One region of the Aminobacter sp. NyZ550 genome, then DNA from elsewhere that is predicted to be linked to it. Evidence: riboswitches for the same ligand, from Rfam matches in the RefSeq annotation. Region 1 holds a riboswitch; the other holds the start of a gene.
What was found. Region 1 has a riboswitch for S-adenosylmethionine ahead of metA (homoserine O-acetyltransferase MetA). Riboswitches for the same ligand answer to the same signal wherever they lie in the genome.

Region 1 (5,162 bases):
CGACAATTCGACCTTGCTGCTCGACGCCTTCGACCGTGGCGAGCTCGATGCGGCGATTGTCCGGCGCGAGGATGACCGCCGCGACGGCGAGGTGCTGGGACCGGAGCATTTCGGCTGGTTTGCGACGCCCGAATTCGATCATCGTCTTGGCGAGCCGATCCGGCTGGCGACGCTGTCGCGGCTGTGCGGCGTGCGCGATCTGGCGATACGCACGCTCGACGATGCCGGCATTCCCTGGGTCGAGGTGTTCGTCGGCGGCGGCTCGTCGCTGGTGACGGCGGCAGTGTCGGCCGGGCTGGCGACGGCGGTCTTTCCCAGCCGTCTCGCGCCGCCCGGAACCGTCGAAGTCAGCCGCAAGTTCGGTCTGCCCGATGTGCCGGCAACCGAAATCGTGCTGCACTCGTCGCTCACCGACCGCCGCTCGCGCGAAGCCCTGCGCATCCTCGCCTGCGCCTTCCACGAGCACCGGGCAAAGGCGGGGTAGGGCAAAGGACCGCGCCCGGGTTCCGGACGCGGTCTTGTGGTGCTAGCGACCCTTGCCGATGTTTTCCAGATCGTACTCGGTGGTCTGGTAGACGCGGTTGATCCAGTTGCCGAACAAAAGATGGGCGTGCGAGCGCCAGCGATTCAGCGGCCGGCGCTGCGGGTCGTCGTCGGGGTAATATTCGTGCGGCACGGCAATCGTCACGCCGGCGGCCACGTCGCGGTCATACTCTTCCTTGAGTGAGGTCGAGTCGTATTCGATGTGGTTGAACATGTAGAGCCGGTTGCCGGCTTCTTCGGCCAGCAGGCTCGGGCCGGTCTCTTCCGATTCCATCAAAAGCTCCAGGCCGGAGTCTTCGGGGATGTCCGAGGCACGGACCTCGGTCCAGCGCGACACCGGTATGGCGAAATCGTCGGAGAAGCCGGCGAGATAGGGCGAGGCAGGCGCGTTGTTGTTGTGGCGGTAGACGCCGAACGCCTTGTGCTCCAGCGTGTGCTTGGGAACGCGGTGAAAATGCCAGGCGGCCGCCATCGCGCCCCAGCAGATGAAGAACGGCGAGTGCACGTTGGTCGTCGTCCAGTCCATGATCTGCTTGAGTTCGTCCCAGTAGGTCACGTCCTCGAAAGGCAGCAGTTCCACCGGCGCACCGGTGATGATGAAGCCGTCGAACTTGCGATCCTTGACCTCTTCCCAGGTCTGATAGAAGGCGATGAGGTGATCTTCTGAGGTGTTCTTGGCCTTGTGGGTGCCGATGCGCACCAGCGTCAGTTCGACCTGCAGCGGGCTGGCGCCGATCAGGCGCGCGATCTGCGTTTCGGTCCTGACCTTGTTGGGCATCAGGTTGAGCAGGCCGATCTGCAGCGGACGGATGTCCTGGCGGAGAGCTGTCTGCTCATCCATGATGGACACGCCCTCTTTTTCCAGCACTTGGCGGGCGGGGAGTTGATCCGGGATCTTGATCGGCACTGTGCGAACTCCAAAAAACAAAACCGGCATTGCTGTCGCAAAGCCGGTTTACGGATCGCAAACGGCCCTTTAGCGACTTGTTTAACGTGGCTGCAAGCCGACCGGCCAAATCACCACGGGTCTATGCCCTGCTATTACGCCCGGTCGGGGATTGCGTCAACCGCGACCCATTCGTCCGGCCAGACCGCCCGGTTCCGCCGGTTTTCCTCGACATTGCGTGCACCGGGCGGTATTTCCGCTGCGGCCTCCGGCCGGAGGCGCCAATCCAGGATATTTCGAAATGACCAAGGCACCCGAGCAGATTCGCCCCGAACCCCGCGCCGGCATCATGGACATCGCAGCCTATGTCCCCGGCAAGAGCTCCGCTCCGGCAGGCGTCGCCAAGGTCCATAAGCTGTCGTCGAACGAAAATCCGCTCGGCGCCTCGCCCCATGCGATCGAGGCCGTCCAAAGGCTATCGCATAAGATGGAGTATTATCCCGATGGGTCGGCGTCACGCCTGAGGCAGGCGATCGCGGCGACCCATGGGCTGAATCCTGCCAACATCCTGTGCACCAATGGCTCCGACGAAGTGCTGGGCCTGTTGTCCCAGAGCTATCTCTCGCCGGGCGACGAGGCCGTCTACACCGAGCACGGCTTCATGGTTTACAAGATCTACACCCAGGCAGCCGGTGCCACGCCGGTCGTTGCCAAGGAGGATGCCGAGAAGGCCAGCGTTGACAACATCATCGCGGCGGTGACGCCGAAGACCAGGATCGTCTTCCTCGCCAACCCCAACAACCCGACCGGCACCTACCTGCCGTTCGAGGAGGTGCGCCGCCTGCACGCGGCACTGCCCAAGAACGTGCTGCTCGTGCTCGATGCCGCCTATGCCGAATATGTCCGCCGCAACGACTATGAATCGGGCGTCGAGCTGGTCGCGGCCAACGAGAACGTCGTCATGACGCGGACCTTCTCCAAGATCCACGGCCTTGGCGGCATGCGCATCGGCTGGATCTATGCGCCGTCGCACATCATCGACGTGCTGGAGCGCATGCGCGGTCCCTTCAACGTCAATGCGGCGGCGATCGAAGCCGGCGTGGCGGCGATGGAAGACCGCGGCCATGTCGAGCGCACGGTGGCGCACAACGCCAAATGGGCGGAATGGCTGGTCGCCGAGTTCGAAAAGCTCGGCCTGCGCGTCACGCCTTCGGTCGGCAACTTTCTGCTGGTGCACTTCCCCGATGACGGCAAGCACTCGGCCGCTGCCGCCGACGATTATCTCACGGCGCGCGGCTATATCCTGCGCAGGGTCACCGGCTACGGTTTCCCCAATGCGCTGCGCATGACCATCGGCACCGAAGAAGCCAATCGCGGCGTCGTCGCCGCACTCACCGAATTCCTGAAAAGTTGAACCATGTCAGATCCTCTCTTTGAAAAGATCGCCCTCGTCGGCATCGGCCTGATCGGCTCGTCGCTGGCCCGCGTCATCCGCCGTGAAGGGCTCGCCCGTCACATTGCGATCACCACCCGCAGCGCACCCACGCTCGCCCGCGCCGAGGAACTCGGCCTCGGCGACAGCTACTCGACCGACGCCAAGGCAGCCGTCAAGGATGCCGACCTCGTCATCGTCTCGGTGCCGGTCGGCTCGTCCGGCGCCGTGGCTGTCGACATCGCATCGGCGCTGAAGCCGGGTGCCATCCTCACCGACGTCGGCTCCACCAAGGCCTCCGTCATCGCGCAGATGGCCCCGCATGTACCCGCGGGCGTGCATTTCATCCCTGGCCACCCGCTGGCCGGTACCGAGAAGTCGGGTCCCGACGCCGGCTTTGCCGAACTGTTCGAGAACCGCTGGTGCATCTTCACGCCGCTGCCTGATACCGATCCGGTGGCGCTGGAGAAGCTGTCGGAGTTCTGGCGCCGCTGCGGCTCCAACATCGATACGATGGATCCCGAACATCACGATATGACGCTCGCCATCGTCTCGCACCTGCCGCACATCATCGCCTACAACATCGTCGGCACGGCCGACGACCTAGAGTCGGTGACCAAGTCGGAAGTCATCAAGTATTCGGCTTCCGGTTTCCGCGACTTCACCCGTCTGGCGGCGTCGGACCCGACGATGTGGCGCGACGTCTGCCTGCACAACAAGGACGCGATCCTGGAAATGCTGGCGCGCTTCTCGGAAGACCTGGCGTCGCTGCAGCGGGCTATCCGCTGGGGCGACGGCGACAAGCTGTTCGAGATGTTCACCCGCACCCGCGCCATCCGCCGCTCGATCATCGACGCCGGCCAGGAAGTCGACGTGCCGAACTTCGGCCGCGAGGCCATCGAGCATCCGGCGAAGGGTTAGGGGAATAGGGGAACAGGGGAACAGGGGATCGTCCCCCTACTCCCCTACTGCCTTACTCCCCTAATCTACCGCCGGTACCATGCCGAGCGGAATGAAGCCCAAAGTCGCCTTGCCCTTGACGATCTTGAGCGGCAGGGTCGGCGCGTCGCCGAGCAAAGCGAGGCCGGTGAAGGCGGTCTCGAACTGCTTGGCCTGCTCCGGAATGACCTGAGACAGGATGCGCGACAGCTCGCGCGGGTTCTGGATCGTCACCTTGAGATCTGCATCGATCAGTCCATCGTCGCCGACCGACCATGGGCCACTGAGTGCGACGCCGGTCGTACCGCCCGACGTCAGCGTCAGCGAGCGAATGCTGCCCGACTGGCCGCGCAGCGCCGGCTGCCTGCTTTCCACAAGGGCAACGCCATTGTTGAGCGAGGTGTCGGCACTGCCGTCGAGCTTGGGCAGCGTGCGTCCGCCGATCGCCTGCGGGTCGATCTGCAAGCCGGTGAAGGTACCGGCGAGATCGATGTTGGCGCCGTTCGGGCGCAGATGCGTCTGCGTCTGCTCGGCGGTGAACAGCGGCTTGGCGACGCCGTCGATAAACGCTGCCTGGCCGGAAAGCTTGAGCGTTTCGACCGAGATACGTTCGGGCAACGGCTTGGCGATACGTGCGCTGGCATGCAGCAAATCCCAGTTGAATTGCAACTGAGGCAGGTCGGGCGCGGCGATCCTGAGCGGGCCGTCGATCTCCAGCACCGAGTGCATAGGTTGATAGACCTGGGCGGCGGTGCGGAAACTGCCGGCGCTGGCCGAAATCCTGCGCCCCGCATCCTCGTAGTCCAGCCGGTCGCAGAACAGGCCGATGCGGAACGGGAAGCCCTTGATCTCGGGGTTGGCGCATTCGAGCGACACGCCATCGCGGTTGACGCCGGCGATCGCCTTGCGCACCTCGCTTTCGGCCTTGCCGGCGAACCAGAACCATCCGGCGCTGTAGCCGCCGAACAGAAGCACGATGAAAAGCCCGAGCCACATGAAGCGGCGGCTGTAGTTTGCTCTTGGTTCCTGACTTGACGGCATGCTCGGGCTCTCGCTAACGCGGTTCTGTTCACCGCGATCACCAACAGGCTGGCGATATGGGCGATTTTTGGGTTTTTGGCTACGGTTCGCTGATGTGGCGGCCAGGTTTCGCGCATGTCGAGACGCGCCGTGCCCGGTTGATGGGGTTTCGTCGTTCGCTCTGCATCCGCTCCTGGGTCCATCGTGGCACCGAGCAGCGGCCGGGCCTGGTGCTCGGCCTCGACCGTGGCGGCTCCTGCGTCGGCCTCGCCTTCCGCGTGCCGGGCGACCTGCGCGACGAGGTGGTTGCCTATCTCAGGGACCGCGAGCTCGTCACCAGCG
Region 2 (5,162 bases), 1.8 Mb from region 1:
GTCCTGCGCCGAGGCACCGCCCGCCGCAGACAACAGCGCTGCCAGCGAAGCAGCGCAAGCGAACTTCCACGAAATCTGCATGATCCTCTCCATTTGCCGGGCACCCTTATGTCGGGCGTCCCTGCCCGCAGCCAAGCACAGCGGCTTGAAATGGACAAGCAGACTAAGGTCGGCAGGCCCTGACCTAAGGTCAGTCCGTACGGAAATGCTTTGAGAGCTTCAGTCCCTGAGCCTGATAGTTGGAGCCGAGGTCGGTGCCATAAAGCGCTTTCGGGCGTGCCAGCATGTGCTCGTAGACGAGGCGGCCGACGACCTGGCCGTGTTCCAGGATGAACGGCACTTCGTGGCTGCGTACCTCGAGCACGGCGCGGCTGCCGGTGCCGCCGGCGCCGGAATGGCCGAAGCCTGGATCGAAGAAGCCGGCATAGTGGACGCGGAACTCGCCGACCAGCGGGTCGAACGGCGTCATTTCGGCGGCGTAGAGCGGCGGCACATGCACAGCCTCGCGCGACACCAGGATGTAGAACTCGTCCGGGTCGAGCACCAATTCCTCGGCGCCATGATTGTAGATCGGCTCCCAGAAGTCGACGACCTTCTGGGCGGCGCGCTTGTCGACGTCGACGAGGCCGGTATGGTGCTTGCCACGATAACCGACGATGCTGCCGGGCGCACCGGCAAGGTCGATCGACAGCGCGATGCCGCCCCCCGAAATGTTTGGCGGATCGATCGCCACCAGCCGGTCGGACAGGTGCAGCGCGTTGAGCTCGGTTTCCGACAACAGCGCATTTCCCTTGCGGAAGCGGATCTGCGACAGGCGCGAACCCTTGCGCGCGACGATCGGGAAGGTGCGCGGGCTGACCTCAAGATAGAGCGGGCCGCTGTAGCCGGCGGGAATCTTGTCAAACTCCTGGCCATGGTCGGTCATGACACGGGTGAAGATGTCGAGGCGGCCGGTCGAGCTCTTCGGGTTGGCCGAGGCCGATATTTCGGCAGGCAAAGCAAGACTCTCCAGCAGCGGCACGATGTAGACGCAGCCCGTCTCCAGCACCGCGCCATTGCTCAGGTCGATCTCGTGCAGCTTGAGCCGGTCGAGCTTGGCCTGAACCAGCGAATTGGGGCCAGGCAGGAAGGACGCGCGCACGCGATATGCGATGGCGCCAAGGCGCAGGTCGAGGCTCGCCGGCTGGATCTGGTCGGCATCGAGCGGCGACGCCTTGAGCGCGCCCGACGCAAACAGCGCCGCGATGTCCTGGTCTGGAAGAATGCCCGACTGCCGCAATTGCCTCACTCCTCTACAGCGCCGCCAGCCCAAAAAGCGAGCCGGGGCCGCTGGATCCCGACCGTTTCCGGGCTCATGTGCGTGGCCCAAAACGTTTAGTCGTCCTCGCAATTGACGCAAGCAGGCTGCGGGTCTAAAGGACATTTATCCCGTGGTGATTTGGCCGGTCGGCTTGCAGCCACGTTAAACAAGTCGCTAAAGGGCCGCGTTGTGGACCGGTTGCGACTTATCGCGGCCGGTTTTTTTGTATTTGGATTTGGCTATGAGCTCCGAAAAGCAGCGTAACTGGAAACCCCAGACCACCCTCGTCCATGGCGGCAGCCTTCGCTCCGGCTTCGGCGAGACCTCGGAATCGATCTTCCTGACCCAGGGCTATGTCTATGAAAGCGCCGAAAGCGCCGAGGCCCGCTTCAAGGGCGAGACCCCCGGCTTCATCTATTCGCGCTACGCCAATCCCACCGTCGACATGTTCGAAAAGCGCATGTGTGCGCTCGAAGGCGCGGAGGACGCACGTGCCACCGCCTCCGGCATGGCGGCCGTCACCGCCGCCATCCTGTGCGGCCTGAAGGCCGGCGACCACATCGTTGCTGCCCGTGCCCTGTTCGGCTCGTGCCGCTGGGTCGTCGAGACGCTGGCGCCCAAGTATGGCATCGAGGCGACGCTGGTCGACGGCACGCTGATCGAGAACTGGGAAAAGGCGGTCCAGCCCAACACCAAGCTGTTCTTCCTGGAAAGCCCGACCAACCCGACGCTCGAAGTCGTCGACATCGCGGCGGTCGCGACCCTTGCCAATTCGATCGGCGCACGCCTCGTCGTCGACAATGTCTTCGCCACGCCGATGCAGCAGAAGCCGCTCGAGCTCGGCGCCCATGTCGTCGTCTATTCTGCCACCAAGCACATCGACGGCCAGGGCCGCTGCCTCGGCGGCGTCATCCTGTCGGACAAGAAGTGGATCGATGAGAACCTGCACGACTACTTCCGCCACACCGGCCCGAGCCTGTCGCCGTTCAACGCCTGGACGCTGCTCAAGGGCTTGGAGACACTGCCGCTGCGCGTGCGCCAGCAGACCGAGACCGCCGGAAAGATCGCCGACTTCCTCGCCGAGCAGCCTGAAGTGTCGCGCCTGATCTATCCGGGCCGCGCCGACCACCCGCAGGCCGACATCGTCAAGCGCCAGATGTCGGGCGGCTCGACGCTGATCTGCTTCGACGTCAAGGGCGGCAAGAAAGCCGCTTTCGCCTTCGAGAACGCGCTGCGGATCGTGCTGATCTCGAACAATCTCGGCGACGCCAAGAGCCTGATCACCCATCCGGCGACGACGACGCACAAGAACCTCACCGACGAGGCCCGCGCCGAGCTCGGCATCGACGACGGCACGCTGCGTCTGTCGGTCGGCCTCGAAGACGCCGACGACCTGCTCAACGACATCGGCGACGCGCTGAAGGCGGCGCGCTAGACGCCCGGGACAACGGCGCTCCGCAACCGGGAGCGCCGTTCAAGCCGGCGGTAAGATCCGTCACAGCCTCATCACAATCGGCGTGATTTTGTCGAACAGCAGTTGACCCGCAGCCTCGCGCGGCGGACTCTGTCATCGTGCAGGCCAAGGAGCGCAGCATATGTATCGCGCAATCACCCGCAACATCGCGGTCGAGGTCGAGCCCTTCTATCTGGTGGACCAGTCGGAGCCATCGGAAAACCGCTACGTCTGGGGTTACCGCGTCACCATCGAGAACAATTCCGACGAATTCGTCCAGTTGCTGTCGCGCTACTGGCACATCACCGATGCGAGCGGCAAGGTCGAAGAAGTGCGCGGCCCGGGCGTGGTCGGCGACCAGCCCGAACTCAATCCCGGCGACAGCTATCAATATGCGTCCGGCTGCCCGCTCTCGACGCCGTCAGGCATCATGGTCGGGCGCTACACCATGCGCAACGAGGCGGGCGAGATGTTCGACATCGCCATCCCGGCCTTCTCGCTCGACTTGCCCGATGCTCGCCCCAGGCTGAACTGACGCATCATTGCGCCCGACTTCACTGTACCGGTGCGAATTCTGCCGGGTCGAATTCGTAGGACTTGGAGCAGAACTCACAGGCGACGCGGATGACGCCGTCTTCGACGCTGTCAGTGATTTCCTCGGCCGTGAAGCCCTGCAGGATGCCCTTGATCTTCTGGCCCGAACACGAGCATTCGTCGACGACGCGAACGCCGTCATAGACGACCACGCCATGCTCGTGGAACAGGCGGTAGAGCAGCCTTTCGGTGCCGACCGTCGGGTCGATCAGTTCGGTCGGCTCGATGGTTCCGACCAGCGCCAGAAGCTCCTGCCAGGAGTTGTCGTCCGGGTGGACTGCGATGTCGCGCTCGTCGCCGTCGCCGCCATGGATGTCGGCCACGCGCCGGCGCTCGGGCGAGTCGGGCAGGAACTGCGCCAACAGGCCGCCGGCACGCCAATGCTCGCGCGGGCCGCCTTCGGCCGGCAGCACGAGCTTTGCCACCGACAGCTTGACCTCGGTGGGGATCTGTTCCGACTGGCGGAAATAGGCGCGCGCCGCCTCTTCCAGCGTGATGCCGTTGAGCTCGACGATGCCCTGGTAGCGTTGGGTATGCTCGCCCTGATCGATGGTCAGCGCCAGCACGCCGCTCCCGAGCAGATCCTCGGGCGCGGTCATGCCGGCCTCTATCGCCGCATCGACGCGGTCGGCGTCGAAGCGTGCATAGGCGCGCAGCGAATGCGGCGTGGTGAAGTCGGCGACCAGCATGTCGACCGGCCCGTCAGTGCGGGTCTGGAAGATGAACTTGCCTTCGAATTTCAGCGACGTGCCGAGCAGCACCGTGACCACACAGGCCTCAGCCAGGAGCCTGGCCACCGGCTCGGGATAGTCGTGCCGTCCGAGGATCTGGTCGAGCAGCGGGCCGAGCTGGACGGTGCGGCCACGCACGTCGAGCGGCTCGACCTGGAATGGAACGACATGGTCGTCGCCGGCGAACCCGAATTCGCCGAGCTTGCGTTCGGTGTCAGTCACTGGAACTTATCCCATCTATAGAGTTCCGCGCCCGGTCGGTCCGCCGACGGTCGCAGAACATGGCTTTGATGATAATTGAATGATCCCGCCCCAGATAGGGTCGCGGGATCACGCATTCAAGCGCCCAGGCACCAGGCGAGCACGGCCTTCTGCGCGTGCAGCCGGTTTTCCGCCTCGTCGAAGACCACCGAGTTCGGGCCGTCGATGACCTCGTCGGTCACTTCCTCACCGCGATGCGCCGGCAGGCAGTGCATGAACAGGGCGTCGGGCTTGGCATGCTTCATCAGGTCGGAATTGACCTGATAAGGCAGGAACACGTTATGGCCGCGGGCGCGATGCTCCTGGCCCATCGACACCCAGCAGTCGGTGACGATGGTGTCGACACCGCGAACCGCGTCTTCGGGCGAGCGCGTGATCATGACCTTGCCGCCATTGGCGCGGGCCCAGTCGATATACTTCTGCTCCGGCTCGCTGCCCTCGGGCACGGCGATGTTGACGTTGAAGCTGAAGCGGGCCGAAGCCTCGAGCAGCGAGTGCAGCACGTTGTTGCCGTCACCGGTCCAGGCAAAGGTCTTGCCGCGCACCGGGCCGCGATGCTCCTCGAAGGTGAGGATATCGGCCATCAGCTGGCACGGATGGGTGTCGTCGGTCAGGCCGTTGATGACGGGAACGGTCGCATTCTCGGTCAGCTCGAGCAGTCGGTCATGCGCGGTGGTGCGGATCATGATGGCGTCGACATAGCGCGACAGCACCTTGGCGGTGTCGGCGATCGATTCCGAGCGGCCGAGCTGCATCTCGGTGCCGGTCAGCATGATGGTTTCGCCGCCAAGCTGACGCATGCCGACATCGAACGAGATGCGCG

Region 2: linked by a shared signal. The riboswitch ahead of N7E70_RS26275 (O-succinylhomoserine sulfhydrylase) and the one ahead of metA (homoserine O-acetyltransferase MetA) in region 1 are both predicted to bind S-adenosylmethionine.

What each region holds. Positions count from the first base shown of each region.
Region 1 is NZ_CP114190.1:1,612,554-1,617,715, forward strand. It holds gene N7E70_RS08060 (LysR family transcriptional regulator) at 1-484, shown strand, start outside; gene metA (homoserine O-acetyltransferase MetA) at 527-1,450, opposite strand; SAM riboswitch at 1,500-1,577, opposite strand; gene hisC (histidinol-phosphate transaminase) at 1,731-2,843, shown strand; gene N7E70_RS08075 (prephenate/arogenate dehydrogenase family protein) at 2,847-3,782, shown strand; gene N7E70_RS08080 (DUF2125 domain-containing protein) at 3,843-4,841, opposite strand; gene N7E70_RS08085 (gamma-glutamylcyclotransferase) at 4,898-5,162, shown strand, end outside.
Region 2 is NZ_CP114190.1:5,291,856-5,297,017, forward strand. It holds gene N7E70_RS26265 (ABC transporter substrate-binding protein) at 1-81, opposite strand, end outside; gene N7E70_RS26270 (2'-deoxycytidine 5'-triphosphate deaminase) at 191-1,279, opposite strand; SAM riboswitch at 1,421-1,498, shown strand; gene N7E70_RS26275 (O-succinylhomoserine sulfhydrylase) at 1,542-2,735, shown strand; gene apaG (Co2+/Mg2+ efflux protein ApaG) at 2,896-3,288, shown strand; gene N7E70_RS26285 (Hsp33 family molecular chaperone) at 3,308-4,300, opposite strand; gene argF (ornithine carbamoyltransferase) at 4,417-5,162, opposite strand, start outside.